DNA from 2 places in the Pseudovibrio sp. WM33 genome. Region 1 is predicted to be linked to the other one. Evidence: predicted binding sites of a transcription regulator. Region 1 holds the regulator's gene; the other holds the start of a gene.

Region 1 (6,831 bases):
TGGTCCCCTACATCATCGTGCAGGTGATTGGCGGTACAGCAGCAGCCTTTGTATTCTGGATCATTCTCGCCCATGGCCCGAGCGACCCTCCGGGCTTTGCCTCCAACGGTTATGGGGAGCATTCAAACGGTGGCTTTTCCGAAATAGCAGTCGGCATTACCGAAATCACAGTCACAGCGATGTTCCTGATCGTCATTATTGGTGCAACTTCCCAAAAAGCACCCGCAGCCCTCGCTCCGCTTGCCATTGGGCTCATGCTCGCGTGCATGCACATCATCGCGTTTCCGATTTCCGGCGCGTCTTTGAAACCGGCTCGGTCCACGGCGACCGCTGTTATTAATGGAGGTTGGGCACTTGAGCAGCTTTGGTTGTTCTGGCTGGCACCAATAGTTGGAGCGCTCATCGGAGCGGCAGTCTGCTGGATAATCGGCACCTGTGGTCGTGAGGAAACAGATTAACCAACGGAGATGCAATCGTTTTTTGGCCTCCTTCGCAATCAGGAACCTGCGAAGGAGGCTTTTCTGATGAATGCACTCAATCCCCAGCTAGGGAAAAACCCTCAATTTAAAACTTGACTATTATATTCATGTTTATAAAACACGGATAGAAACAACGTTTGCAAAACGCAAACACAAGCTAGCCAAAGCAGCGTCTCAGCCAGCCACTCCCATAAAAATTCAGACTGAGGCGACCATGTCCATTTCGCGCTATTCCCGTGCGGCCCTCCTGGCCAGCACAACCCTCTCGCTCGCCCTGATTTCTGCGGCTGTTTCAGCGCAGGAAGCTAAACAGCCTGTTGCTGCCGACAGCCCTGCAACCATGCTGGATGAAATCATTGTTTCAGCAGGTAAAGAGAAGGTGGCGATTGATACACCTCAGGCTGTGACTTCAGTCTCTCAGGAGCAAATTGAAGCAGCCCAAGCAAGCACATTGGGTGAGATCCTCGATGCGGTCCCGGGGATCACCACTATAAATGCTGACAATGCGCTGGGGCAGTCCATTAATATTCGCGGTATCGGCTCTGCTCTCGGTTCCGGTGAAAATCGTAATATCATTCAAGTGGATGGCGTCACCTCCTACTTCGAGATGTACCGTGCTGGCTCTTTCTTCTTCGATTCTGAATTGCTTAAGGAAGTCGAGGTTCTACGTGGGCCAGCTGCCTCCACATTATTCAGCGCAGGCGCGCTTGGTGGTGTGGTCAGTGCGCGTACGAAAGATGCTAGCGATTTGCTGGAGGGAGATGACAAACTGGCCGTCCGCACCAAAGCTATGTGGGACTCGAACGGCAATGGTGCGCGAAGCACAGTTACAGTCGCTGCCCGACCTCTGGAAAATCTGGAGCTATTGGTCAACCTGAACTATGGCCGTGATGGAGACTATGAGGGTGCTGATGGCGCAGACCTCGGCAACTCCCGCATGACAGATCTCTCAGGCCTCGCCAAGTTGAAATACAGCTTCGGTGTCGATAACGATCAATCTCTCACCGCAAGCTATTTCAACGTCAATAAGTCTGGGTATGGCCTATATGACCAGACCACCTTTAGTCCCGGATTTGGTTATGCGGACCAAACCACAAGCGAACAACAGGCACTGCTTGCTTACGAAAACGCTTTTTCTGGCAATGATTTGTTGGATGTAAAAGCACAGGTATCCTGGAGCCAGACCAAGCGTGATTTGGATGATATTACGTTCCGCGCAGGTCCTAGTGCTCCTTTGGGAACTGAAGCTGAGTACGTCTACAACAACTGGCAGGCAAAACTGGAAAACACATCGGAATTTCGGCTTTCCGAAGGCGTAGAAACCTACTTCACCTACGGGGTGGAAGGGAAATATCAGGAGCGTCTTAACCCGCGTCTGAATCCGGATGGAAGCTCAACGCCGGGCTCCTCATCGCATCCAGAAGGTGAAACACATACCCTTGGTGTGTTCGGGCAGGCTGAGTTTGTAATTCATGACCGCCTTACACTCATTCCTGGAATGCGTGTTGACCATTCTCGCCTGAAGCCGGGGACCGGCGTTGCTCTGCGCAAAGATCTGAATGAGACGGCCTATTCTCCAAAACTTGCAGCAATTTATGAGCTGACAAACTGGTTGAATGTATTTGGTTCTGTTGCACACACAGAACGCATGCCAGTTTTGGATGAAGTTTTCTCGGGTGATGGCTTTACCGATCTCGGAAAAGAAAAATCTAACAATTTTGAAGCTGGCTTAGGCTTTAAATTCAATGACGTATTGTTGGAAAATGATAGCCTCCGTTTCAAAGTAACGGGCTTTTACAACAACATCGACAACTACCTCTATTCCTCTCGCGATCATGCAACGAACAAGACAATTACAACTGCTATTGATGAAGCGCGGATCAAAGGCATCGAGTTAGAAGCAGTTTATTCCTCTGATAGCTGGTACGGCAATCTGGGTGCTTCAGTCACACGAGGTGACAACCTTTCTGATGATGAATATCTGGATAGCGTGGCGGCAGATAATCTTTTCCTTTCAGTAGGATATAAGATTACCGACTATAATCTGGATGTTTCCTGGCGCTCTGATTTATACGCAGAACAGGACCGCGTGAACGATGCTGACGATGCTTCGCCAGGTTATGCGCTGCACAGTGCGCGTTTAGCCTGGAAGCCTGAAGATGGGTTCCTTGCAGGCTCAGAAGTACGCGCAAGCGTGACTAATATTTTCGATCAGAAACACACAGCGCATCTGAGTGAAACCGAAGGTAAAGGTCGGTCCTTTAAGCTTAGCTTGGCGAAAACGTTTTAAGCCTCTCTTCGGTGCGTTGCAAATGCAGTGTGTCTGGCAATGCTGGTGAGACAGATTTGCCTGAATGAGGCTAGGCCTTCTGTGGCGGAAAGGCCGGGATCGGCGGGGAAGAAATTCTCCGCCGTTTTCTTTTGTAACTCAATTACGCTGGATCAGCCGTGCTCAGTTTCCAGCATTTCACTCCATGTTTTTGGCGTGTCGCCGTTGAGCGGGTTCTTTGCAGAACGTTTGTACTTGATGGTTTCAAAATGCATGCTCAGTGTGTCTGCCAGCAACAGGCGCCCAACCAGACCTTCACCAAACCCAACGATTTCCTTGATCACCTCAAGCGCCTGCAATGTGCCAACCAGGCCTGTCAAAGCACCCAAAACACCCGCCTCTGTGCAGGTCGGGATGGAGCCAGCCTCAGGGCGTTTGGGGAACAGGCAGCGATAAGTTGGGTTGATGTAGTTGCCCTCATCATCGCGCTCAAATGGTTTCAGTAGCGTAACAGAGCCGTCAAACTGGCCCACAGCAGCGGTAACGAGCGGACGTCCTGCATAAAAACACGCATCCGAAACGAGGTAACGGGTGGCAAAGTTATCAGAGCCATCAACCACGATATGGTAATCGTTGATCAACGCCATCGCATTCTGCCCACTAATGCGTGTCGGATGCGGAACAACGCGCACATTCGGGTTCAGTCGAGCGATCGCCTCCGCCGCACTGGCAACTTTAGGCTCGCCAAGCTTCTCCGTGTCATGGATGATCTGACGCTGAAGGTTAGACAGCGAAACAACATCATCATCAACAATGCCGATGGTGCCGACGCCAGCCGCCGCAAGGTATTGCAGAACCGGCGCACCAAGCCCCCCTGCTCCAATCACCAAAACACGCGCAGCTTTTAGTTTTTGTTGTCCCGGGCCACCAACATCCCGCAGGACGATGTGGCGGGCATAACGTTCCAGTTCAGAAGCTGTAAGGGAAAGCAATTGGGACTCCAGTAGTTTAACCGAGCATACGGCTCACCAGTCGGGCTGTGTAATCCACCATGGGAATGACACGCGCATAATTGAGACGAGTCGGCCCGATAACACCAAGAACGCCCACAACGCGCTGTTCACTATCGCGGTATGGAGACACGATCAAGGAAGAACCGGAAAGCGAGAACAGCTTGTTTTCTGACCCGATAAAAATACGTACGCCTTCGCCGCCCTTTGCAAGATCGAGCAGGCGGATCAGCTCACTCTTGTTCTCCAAATCATCAAACAGTAAGCGAATACGCTCCAGATCTTCCTTCGCACCCACGTTTTCCAGCAGGTTGGAGCGTCCACGCACGATCAGTGTTCCGGGATCATTCTTGTCCCCACCCCAAACAGCAACACCTGCATCCACCACTTTGGACGTCAGCGTATCCAGCTCGGCTTGAAATTCGTTTCGCTGCCGAACTAGCTCAGATTGCGCATCGGCTAGCGTGCGGTTTCTGATGATGGAGTTGAGGTAATTCGAGGCTTCGGTTAATGCAGACGGTGGCAAGCCAGCAGGCAGATCGACAACACGGTTTTCAACGGAACCGTCCTCACTCACCAGCACAACAAGCGCTTTAAGCGGTTCAATCTGCACAAACTCGATATGGCGAAGGGTGGTGTCCGTCTTGTTGGAAAGAACAACCCCCGCCCCGCGGCTCAAACCAGATAACATCTGACTGGCTTCGGTCAGAACTTGTTCCGGTGTTTTCTCGCCACCTTTAGCCTTCACCTGAACGGCAATCTGCTCGCGCTCTTCCTTGGTCAGATCGCCAACTTCCAAAAAACCGTCCACGAACAGACGAAGACCAGACTGCGTCGGCAAGCGTCCAGCACTGGTGTGCGGAGAGTAGAGCAGCCCATGGTGCTCCAGATCTGCCATTACGTTGCGAATAGAGGCCGGAGACAGAGGTTGCGAAAGCCCGCGTGCAAGGTTGCGAGACCCCAACGGTTCGCCGGTATCAAGGTAGTTCTCGACAATGCGCCGGAAGACCTCACGGGAACGTTCATCAAGATCCTCAAGAGGGACAGAAGGAGGAACGCTCGTCACGGTATCGGTACTCCACATCAACAGCAGGTTTGGGCCAAAGCCTGTATTCAATCCCTAACACAGGACAATTGAACAGCCAAAACTCATTTTTAGCAGAAAATAGCCTCTCAAACCAAAACCAGTCTTTGCGCTAACGGCAATCCGCAGCTAAAAGATCCGCAATACCATTTGTGAATTTGTAGCTATTAAGCAACCCGAGGGAGCTTGCCTTGAACCGTCCATCCAAACGTACACCAGAAGAAATGCGTCCAGTCAGCCTGGAGCGCGGTGTTGCCAAACATGCCGAAGGCTCCTGCCTGATCAAATTCGGCGATACCCATGTTCTGTGTACCGCAAGTTTGGAAGAGCGTGTTCCGCCGTGGCTCCGTGGTCAGAACCGTGGCTGGGTAACTGCAGAATACGGCATGCTGCCACGCGCAACTCATGACCGTATGCGCCGTGAATCCTCCGCAGGCAAGCAGTCTGGCCGTACTCAGGAAATCCAGCGCCTCATTGGCCGCTCTCTGCGTGCTGTCGTTGATCTGGGTGCTCTGGGCGAGCGTCAGATCTCCGTTGACTGTGATGTCATTCAGGCAGACGGCGGCACCCGTACAGCGTCTATCACCGGCGCTTGGGTTGCTCTGCACGACTGTCTGAAATGGATGGAAGCGCGCGACATGGTCAAAACCGATAAGGTTCTCAAAGACCACATCGCAGCGATCTCCTGCGGCATCTACGAAGGTACTCCGGTTGCTGATCTGGATTACATCGAAGACTCCTCTGCTGACACTGACGCAAACTTCGTCATGACTGGCAAAGGCGGCATTGTTGAAATTCAGGGTACTGCTGAAGGTGAGCCATTCTCCGAAGAAGAACTCGGCCAGCTCATGGGTCTTGCAAAACAGTCCATTTCCAAACTGGTTGAACTGCAGAAGCTGACGGTGCTCTGATGCAGGCAGACACAACAGAAAACCGCCGCCTGGAACCTGGCAAGCTCGTGCTTGCCAGTCACAACAAGGGCAAGCTGCGCGAAATTCAGGACATGCTTGCACCGCATGGCTTTGAAGTTCTCTCTGCTGGTGATCTGAACCTGCCAGAGCCAGTGGAAGATGGCGACACGTTTGAAGCAAACGCTGCAATCAAAGCACTTGCTGCGGCAACGGCCACTGGCCTGCCTGCCCTTGCAGATGACAGCGGTTTTTGTGTAAACGGCCTCAACGGCGATCCCGGCATCTACTCCGCACGTTGGGCTGGGCCAGGCAAAGACTTTGGCGTTGCCATGCAGGCCGTGCAGGACAAGTTGACCGAAACGAACGCTACAGACCGGACCGCTTACTTCGTTGCTGTGCTGTGCATGGCATGGCCGGATGGGCACACTCAGTTCTACCGTGGTGAGATCCATGGCGACCTGGCGTGGCCACCACGCGGTCTGGAAGGCTTCGGCTACGACCCAATGTTCGTTCCGGAAGGTTTCGACAGAACCTTCGGTGAGATGGACAAGCAAGAAAAACACAAAACAAAAGAAGGCGAAGCGCTGTCACATCGCGCACGCGCCTTTGTTAAGTTTCAAAAAGAGTGTTTGCCAGCGTAATGCGTGTTCCAGAAAATTGAATACCGATTTTCGGATAAGAACTCGTGCAAAATACGTTGGCAATCACAAAGGAAAAAGAATGACTGTGTCACCGGTTGGCGGCTTTGGGATTTACGTGCATTGGCCTTTTTGTTTGGCAAAATGCCCATATTGCGACTTTAACTCCCACGTGCGCCACCAGCCGGTTTCGCAGGAACATTACGCCAAAGCTCTGGCAACAGAGCTGGCACGCTATGCGCAGATGGTGCCGGGTCGCACCGTTGACTCCGTCTTCTTCGGCGGCGGCACGCCATCTTTGATGGAGCCGAAAACCGTTGAGACGATCCTCAATGAAGTTGCGCGCCTCTGGCATCTGCCGTCCACCGCTGAAATCTCCATGGAAGCCAACCCAACCAGCGTGGAAGCAACTCGCTTTGCAGGCTACAGATCTGCAGGCG
Region 2 (6,831 bases), on a different contig from region 1:
CAAATGCAGCAGCTGCCTGACTGGCCAGATCAACAGATGGTTCTCTCACCGCGGCCTGCGGAGCGGCCAGGCGCTGAGCTGGTTGAGGCTGAAGCTGTGCTTGCTTGGTGCGCTGGTCCTCGATGGCAATGCCCTGATCTTCGATCCGGGTTTCCATGTCGGCCATGGCTTCGGCCATCTGCTTCACCAGAGAACCGATTACCTCCACTTCAGCAAACAGCGGGTCGATCTCTTCCCGTGTGCGACGCGGAATGTTGTGCTCGACGCCAGTGAGGCGGCCTTCGAGGTTTCCGACATCATCATCGATGACTGCAATCCGCTCTTCCAAGCGATTGACAGCGTCAGATACCGCAGATTTTTCCTGAGAGCGGGTCAACATGAAATGGATGAAGATCATGGTGCACATCGCCGTGAAGGCAACGGTGATGGCCTCGCCAACCGGACGCGCAAAAAGGTAGACCATCACAGTGCCACAAGAGGCCGCAATGGCTGAAATAGAAAACAAAATGGAAATGTTCGCCAAGCGCGTCATATCCTCAAGAGTACCTGTTGGTCCGAATCACAAAATACATACCTGAATTTTGCCGCATTTACTGAGGTCGTTCGAACCCTATACCCATTATATTTCTAGGGAAAACCCGTGTTGTCCCCGCAAGAATGACAATAGAGCTACATATATCATCAGCGCATACGATTTTCGTCACAATCCCGAGCTGAACTTCGGCGCGCGATTCTGGCGAACAACGATATTTATCGGGTAAGAAAGTTGCTCGAAGCGTTCTGCGTGAAAGAAATTAACTGCATAATGCAATCAACCTCGAAAACGAAAAGGGTTTGTTTACCCTGTTTGCACAAACTCAGGGTGTCGAATGATTTTCGACCTGATGTATTGATTTTTGAGGTTGCCTGCCAATGGGATCCCCCAAAGCTACCAATAGGTTTTTGAACGCCTGTGTCGTCGACACTAATCGTGCAGAGGCTCGTAAAACCAGTAGTGCTTTGTCGAAGCATGTTACCAGCGGACAACCTGCGCATGTTCTTGCGAGCAAAGAACATGCTGTCGCCTTCTTGCGACATACCCCAATCAATATCGTTATTGTCGATCTTGAATGCATCGGCGGAGAAGCCGAGCTTTCCGAGATTGTCGCTGCTGCGCCGCGCGCGGTTATGATTGCGGTCAGTGCCAAGGGGTCTGTGAGCCGGGCCATGAATGCCATGTGCAATGGCGCCCATGACTTTTTGACCAAACCCTACACAAGCGAAATGCTTTTGGAGAAACTTGAAGCACATCTGGGTGTCTTCAAGAGAGCGGCACCCTCACCTTCACTTTCAACCGCGACTGGCTCTGAGGCGATTGTCTCCAGCGACACGTCTGGAACAGCTGCTCAGTTTGAAGGGTTTGTTGGCGCTTCCAACCGCATGCAAAGCGTTTATGCGCAGATCAACCGGATGGCTACATCCAGCGCACCAGCCTTCATTACCGGAGAATCAGGTACAGGCAAGGAACTGTGTGCACAGGCGCTGCATGCCAGATCAGCACGCAAAGGCGGGCCTTTTGTCGCAATCAACTGTGGAGCGATTCCGGCCAATCTGATGGAGTCCGAGATCTTCGGTCATGCACGCGGCGCCTTTACCGGAGCAGATGAAGCCAGAGCTGGTGCAGCAGAGCTTGCCGATGGGGGAACTTTGTTCCTTGATGAGATCGGTGAAATGGAACTCTGCCTGCAGAGCAAGCTTTTGCGCTTCCTTCAGACTGGCTCCATTCAACGGGTTGGAGAGCATAAACCACGCTCGCTGGATCTGCGCGTTATCTGCGCAACCAACAGAGACCCGAAAACAGAGATCACTGCTGGTCGCTTCCGTGAAGACCTGTTCTATCGTCTCCACGTGCTGCCGATCCGTCTGCCCGCTCTTCGTGAGCGCCGCGAGGACATACCGTCCCTCGCTCAAACATTCCTGAAGAAGTATGCTGCAGAAGAAAATCGCAGATTTCAGCGTTTTTCGACCTACGCAGAGGCTCTTTTGTTGCAGCACAGCTGGCCGGGTAACGTGCGCGAACTGGAGAATGTCATTCGCCAGCTTGTGGTCATGAATGACGGTGATGAAGTCACTGAACTCATGCTCTCTCCTTTGCTGCGTGACCAGGCTGTTCCTGTTCTTTCTGAGATTGCCTTCAGCACAAGCGAACCGATGCCTTCCATGGGGCGATCAATCGAACCGCTGTGGTTTCAGGAAAAGCAGATTATCGAGACCACGCTTGAAACTTTTGACGGCAACATTGCCCTTGCAGCTGCCGCCTTGGAAATCAGCCCCTCGACCATCTACCGGAAGAAGCAATCCTGGGCTGAACGGGCCAGTGCCTGATCAAATGCGTGGTAATTGCTTAACCATCGCATGAGGAATGTCTTCGTGACGCATATCTAAGCTGCCTCAACAAATGAGGCCGTATTGTCTCCCTTAGATATAAGAGCTATACCACCGCCAAGAATCAGGTGAGTGCCGCAGATATTGTGTTCTGCTGGCTCTAGGGGGCTAACAATGCCATTTACAGTGAGAGGGATGTCAGCTTACGCAAAAGCTGCAGCCTGTTCTATTTTTGCGGTTGCTTTGTTGGGTAGCGCTGCATCTGCTGAAGACAAGAGTGCGCCGAGCGCTGGCTTTAAAGCTGTTCAGGACGCCTACACCATTGCCTGGCAGCAGCAGCCACTCGCTTTTACGGCAGCAAAATTCATCGCACTACCAGCTGAGAGTTATGGAGCTTACACGCCTCTGGAGACGGCAGAGTTCCAGAGCGGTGATCCATTGACCGTTTATGCTGAGCCTGTTGGCTTCTCTTACAAAGAGATGGGCAGCACATATGCGATTGATCTGAGCGTTGATTTTGAACTGCGCAACACCACTGGTCAGGTGCTTGCTTCTCAGGACGGGTTCACCGCCTTGCACTCCGCAAGCTTAAACCAAATCCGTGAATATCAAACATCTTTGAGTTTCAACCTTACAGGGCTGCAAGCTGGTGAGTATGTGCTGAAGGTACAGTTTAACGACGAGAACTCGGAAAAGTCCGGCAGCTTTGAGCTTCCGTTTTCCATGAAGGACGCGCCTCTTCAGAATTAAGACCTGAAAGCTTCCTGTTAAAGTTCAAAAGCTGGCTTTAATCTTAAAGCCGGCTTTTCTTTTGCGCTGATTCCGGAAATTCCCGTGCAGGCAGCACAGACAGTCCATTCGTCTAGGGTGAGTTGAGACTGTTCCCAAATTGCCCCCAATTTCTCGCAGTATTCCTATATTTTTTGCGCTCCAGAATATTTTTTTGCTGCTCTCTCCTTGACTATACCAGAGGGTGAAACTACATCATTTCACGGTTGTTAGCACTCTGCCTTTGGGAGTGCTAATCACTGTGGGCCCGCAAGGTTTCACCCACTCTCAAAGTTTTTAACCTTCGCGTCCGGGCGCTGCCTAAAAGGGGCGCTCGCGTATGAGAGGAAGAGCCAATTATGAAGTTTCGTCCGCTACACGACCGTGTTGTCGTTCGCCGCATTGAGTCTGAAGAAAAAACAGCTGGTGGCATCATCATCCCTGACACTGCAAAAGAAAAGCCACAGGAAGGCGAAGTTATCGCTGTTGGCGCTGGCGCACGTAAGGACAACGGTGAGCTGATCGCTATCGACGTTAAAGCCGGTGACCGCGTTCTGTTCGGCAAATGGTCCGGTACTGAAGTTAAGATCGACGGTGAAGACCTGCTGATCATGAAGGAATCCGACATCATGGGTATCCTGGCTTAATTCCAGGCCATTGTTGAGACCCTACGATCCCTTCTGTTATTCAAGAATTTAAGTGAGACAAAACCATGGCTGCTAAAGAAGTCAAATTCGGCTCCGATGCCCGCGACAAGATGCTTAAAGGCGTCGACATCCTTGCAAACGCTGTAAAAGTTACCCTCGGCCCTAAAGGTCGTAACGTTGTTCTGGATAAAGCATTCGGCGCACCACGCATCACCAAAGACGGTGTTTCTGTTGCGAAGGAAATCGAACTGGACGACAAGTTCGAAAACATGGGCGCACAGATGGTGCGTGAAGTTGCTTCCAAAACCAACGACATTGCTGGTGACGGTACAACAACTGCGACAGTTCTGGCGCAGGCTATCGTTAAAGAAGGTGCAAAGTTCGTTGCTGCTGGCATGAACCCAATGGACCTGAAGCGCGGCGTTGACATGGCAACTGCTGCTGCTGTTGCAGACCTGACCGCACGTTCCAAGTCTATCTCTTCTACTGACGAAGTTGCACAGGTTGGCACTATCTCTGCTAACGGCGACACTCAGATCGGTGAAGACATTGCTGAAGCAATGCAGCGCGTTGGCAACGAAGGTGTTATCACCGTTGAAGAAGCTAAGTCTCTTGAGACCGAGCTTGAAGTTGTTGAAGGTATGCAGTTCGACCGCGGTTACCTTTCTCCATACTTCGTCACCAACGCTGAAAAGATGATTGCTGACTTGGAAAAGCCACTTATTCTCCTTCACGAGAAAAAGCTTTCCAACCTGCAGCCAATGCTTCCAATCCTTGAAAGCGCTGTTCAGTCTTCCCGCCCACTCATCATCATCGCTGAAGATGTTGAAGGTGAAGCACTGGCAACTCTCGTAGTTAACAAACTGCGTGGTGGCCTGAAGATTGCTGCTGTAAAGGCTCCTGGCTTCGGCGACCGTCGTAAAGCAATGCTCGAAGACATCGCTATCCTGACTGGTGGTACCGTGATCTCTGACGATCTGGGCATCAAGCTGGAAAACGTAACCATCGACATGCTCGGCACTGCTGACAAGGTGAATATCACCAAGGAAACCACTACCATTGTTGATGGTGCTGGCGAAAAAGCTGACATCGAAGCACGCGTTTCCCAGATCAAAGCTCAGATTGAAGAAACTTCTTCTGACTACGATCGCGAGAAGCTGCAGGAACGTCTTGCTAAGCTTGCTGGTGGTGTTGCAGTTATCCGCGTTGGTGGTGCAACCGAAGTTGAAGTTAAAGAGAAAAAAGACCGCATCGACGATGCCCTGAACGCAACACGCGCTGCTGTTGAAGAAGGTATCGTACCAGGTGGTGGTTGTGCTCTTCTTCGTGCAAAAGCTGCTGTTGAGAAAGTATCTTCCGAGAACGTTGACATTGAAGCTGGTATCAAGATCGTTCTGCGCGCTCTTGAAGCTCCGCTTCGCCAGATCTCTGAAAACTCTGGTGTTGAAGGTTCTATCGTTGTTGGCAAAATCCAGGACAACATTGCGGATGAGACCTTCGGCTTCAATGCTCAGACCGAAGAATACGTCAACATGATTGAAGCTGGCATCATCGATCCAACTAAGGTTGTTCGTACTGCTCTTCAGGATGCTGCATCTGTAGCTGGTCTGCTGATCACTACTGAGGCAATGGTTGCTGAACTGCCTAAGAAAGACTCCGGCCCAGCAATGCCTCCAATGGACGGCGGCATGGGCGGCATGGGCGGCATGGGCTTCTAAGCCAAGCCAACCAACGCTTAAACGAATTAGGGCATCCTTCGGGGTGCCCTTTTTTGCATTGTCACAAACAGCTTCAGCTAGGAAATAACAACTCATGAGTGAACTAAAACAAAAGCATCATGATATTTGGCAAGCAGTCAAAGACCAGATGTCTGACACTAAACTTCCGATTAAACTGAGAAATAATGTTCCCGACGGAAGTTACTACGACATCAAGTTTGGCATACCGAACGCTTATCTAAGTCTCCATTATCTGGATCAAGAAAACTGCGCGAAAGTTATGATCAACTTTAGGAATGAGCGCGGCGAAGCCTACTTCAAAGAACTGCTACGCCAAAAAGAACATGTTGAGACCGAGATCGGCGCATCCCTTGATTGGGACCCTGCTGAACATGCTCGATATTGCAGCATAGTTTTATGGAAAAGAGATGTTGATCTTGGCACCAACACGACAATGCCTGAGCTTGCAGATTGGTATGTAACCTGGCTCGGAAACTTCCACATGGCATTCTTCCCTCTGCTCTCTGCAATTCCCAAATAGCAATCGAAATGAAAGCACCTTAAGTGGTGCTCTTATTTTTTTGCATTACGCTTCAACTTGTTCGACCTTTAAACACTCAACCTGATCTAACAATCTGCTTCAGCTGACAATCGAAAGAGTCTTATATGAAAAATCGCGTGGCTTTGGTTTTTGGTTCAACAGGCCTGATTGGTTCTGAGGTGGTTCGGCGGTTGCTTGCCAGTGAGGCGTATGGCGAAGTTCATGCTGTTGCTCGCAAAGAGCTGAGTATTGAGAATGAAAAGCTTCATGTGCAGCTGACCGATTTCAGCGATCTTTCCTCCCTTCAACTACCAACAAACGTGAGGGATGTGTTTTGCTGTCTGGGCACCACGCAGAAGAAAGCTGGCTCAAAAGAAGCATTTTACGCGATTGACTTCCAACTTGCCTTTGATCTGGCACGTGAGGCAGGTGCAGAGCAGTTTCTCATGGTTTCTTCGATTGGTGCTGCAGCGAGCAGTTCCAACTACTATCTGAAGGTCAAAGGGGAACTGGAGGAGGCGGTTCGTGGGTTGTCTTATCCTTGCACAAAAGTGTTCCGACCGTCTTTGTTGCTTGGTGAGCGTCAGGAACAACGCTTTGCGGAAGGACTAGCTGGATCGGTTCTGCCACACCTCTCGTTTCTCTTCCAAGGCCCTTTGCGGAAGTATCGTCCAATCGAGGGAACAGCAGTTGCACGTGCATTGGTTTCCGGGGCCCTTGAAGGTGGGAATGGATTTCGCGTTCTGGAAGGTGACGAGATTGCAAAGTTGGCCGGCTGAGCGAAAACTCTTAC

What was found. Region 1 encodes HrcA, which represses chaperone genes, less so after heat shock. Its sites were predicted from a motif close to GTTAGCACTCNCNNNNNGNGAGTGCTAAC; they were not measured.
Region 2: groES (co-chaperone GroES) is a predicted target of HrcA. The motif match lies at 3,362-3,390, and genes of this name have one in related genera.

The regions. Positions count from the first base shown of each region.
Region 1 is NZ_LMCK01000063.1:116,741-123,571, reverse strand. Features, by position in the region: gene PsWM33_RS11980 (aquaporin) at 1-458, shown strand, start outside; gene PsWM33_RS11975 (TonB-dependent receptor domain-containing protein) at 694-2,769, shown strand; gene PsWM33_RS11970 (HesA/MoeB/ThiF family protein) at 2,922-3,740, opposite strand; gene hrcA (heat-inducible transcriptional repressor HrcA) at 3,757-4,842, opposite strand; gene rph (ribonuclease PH) at 5,034-5,753, shown strand; gene rdgB (RdgB/HAM1 family non-canonical purine NTP pyrophosphatase) at 5,753-6,394, shown strand; gene hemW (radical SAM family heme chaperone HemW) at 6,474-6,831, shown strand, end outside.
Region 2 is NZ_LMCK01000025.1:38,339-45,169, reverse strand. Features, by position in the region: gene PsWM33_RS06790 (EAL domain-containing protein) at 1-532, opposite strand, end outside; gene PsWM33_RS06785 (sigma-54-dependent transcriptional regulator) at 913-2,364, shown strand; gene PsWM33_RS06780 (hypothetical protein) at 2,539-3,114, shown strand; gene groES (co-chaperone GroES) at 3,492-3,779, shown strand; gene groL (chaperonin GroEL) at 3,845-5,497, shown strand; gene PsWM33_RS06765 (DUF4268 domain-containing protein) at 5,592-6,038, shown strand; gene PsWM33_RS06760 (NAD(P)H-binding protein) at 6,164-6,817, shown strand.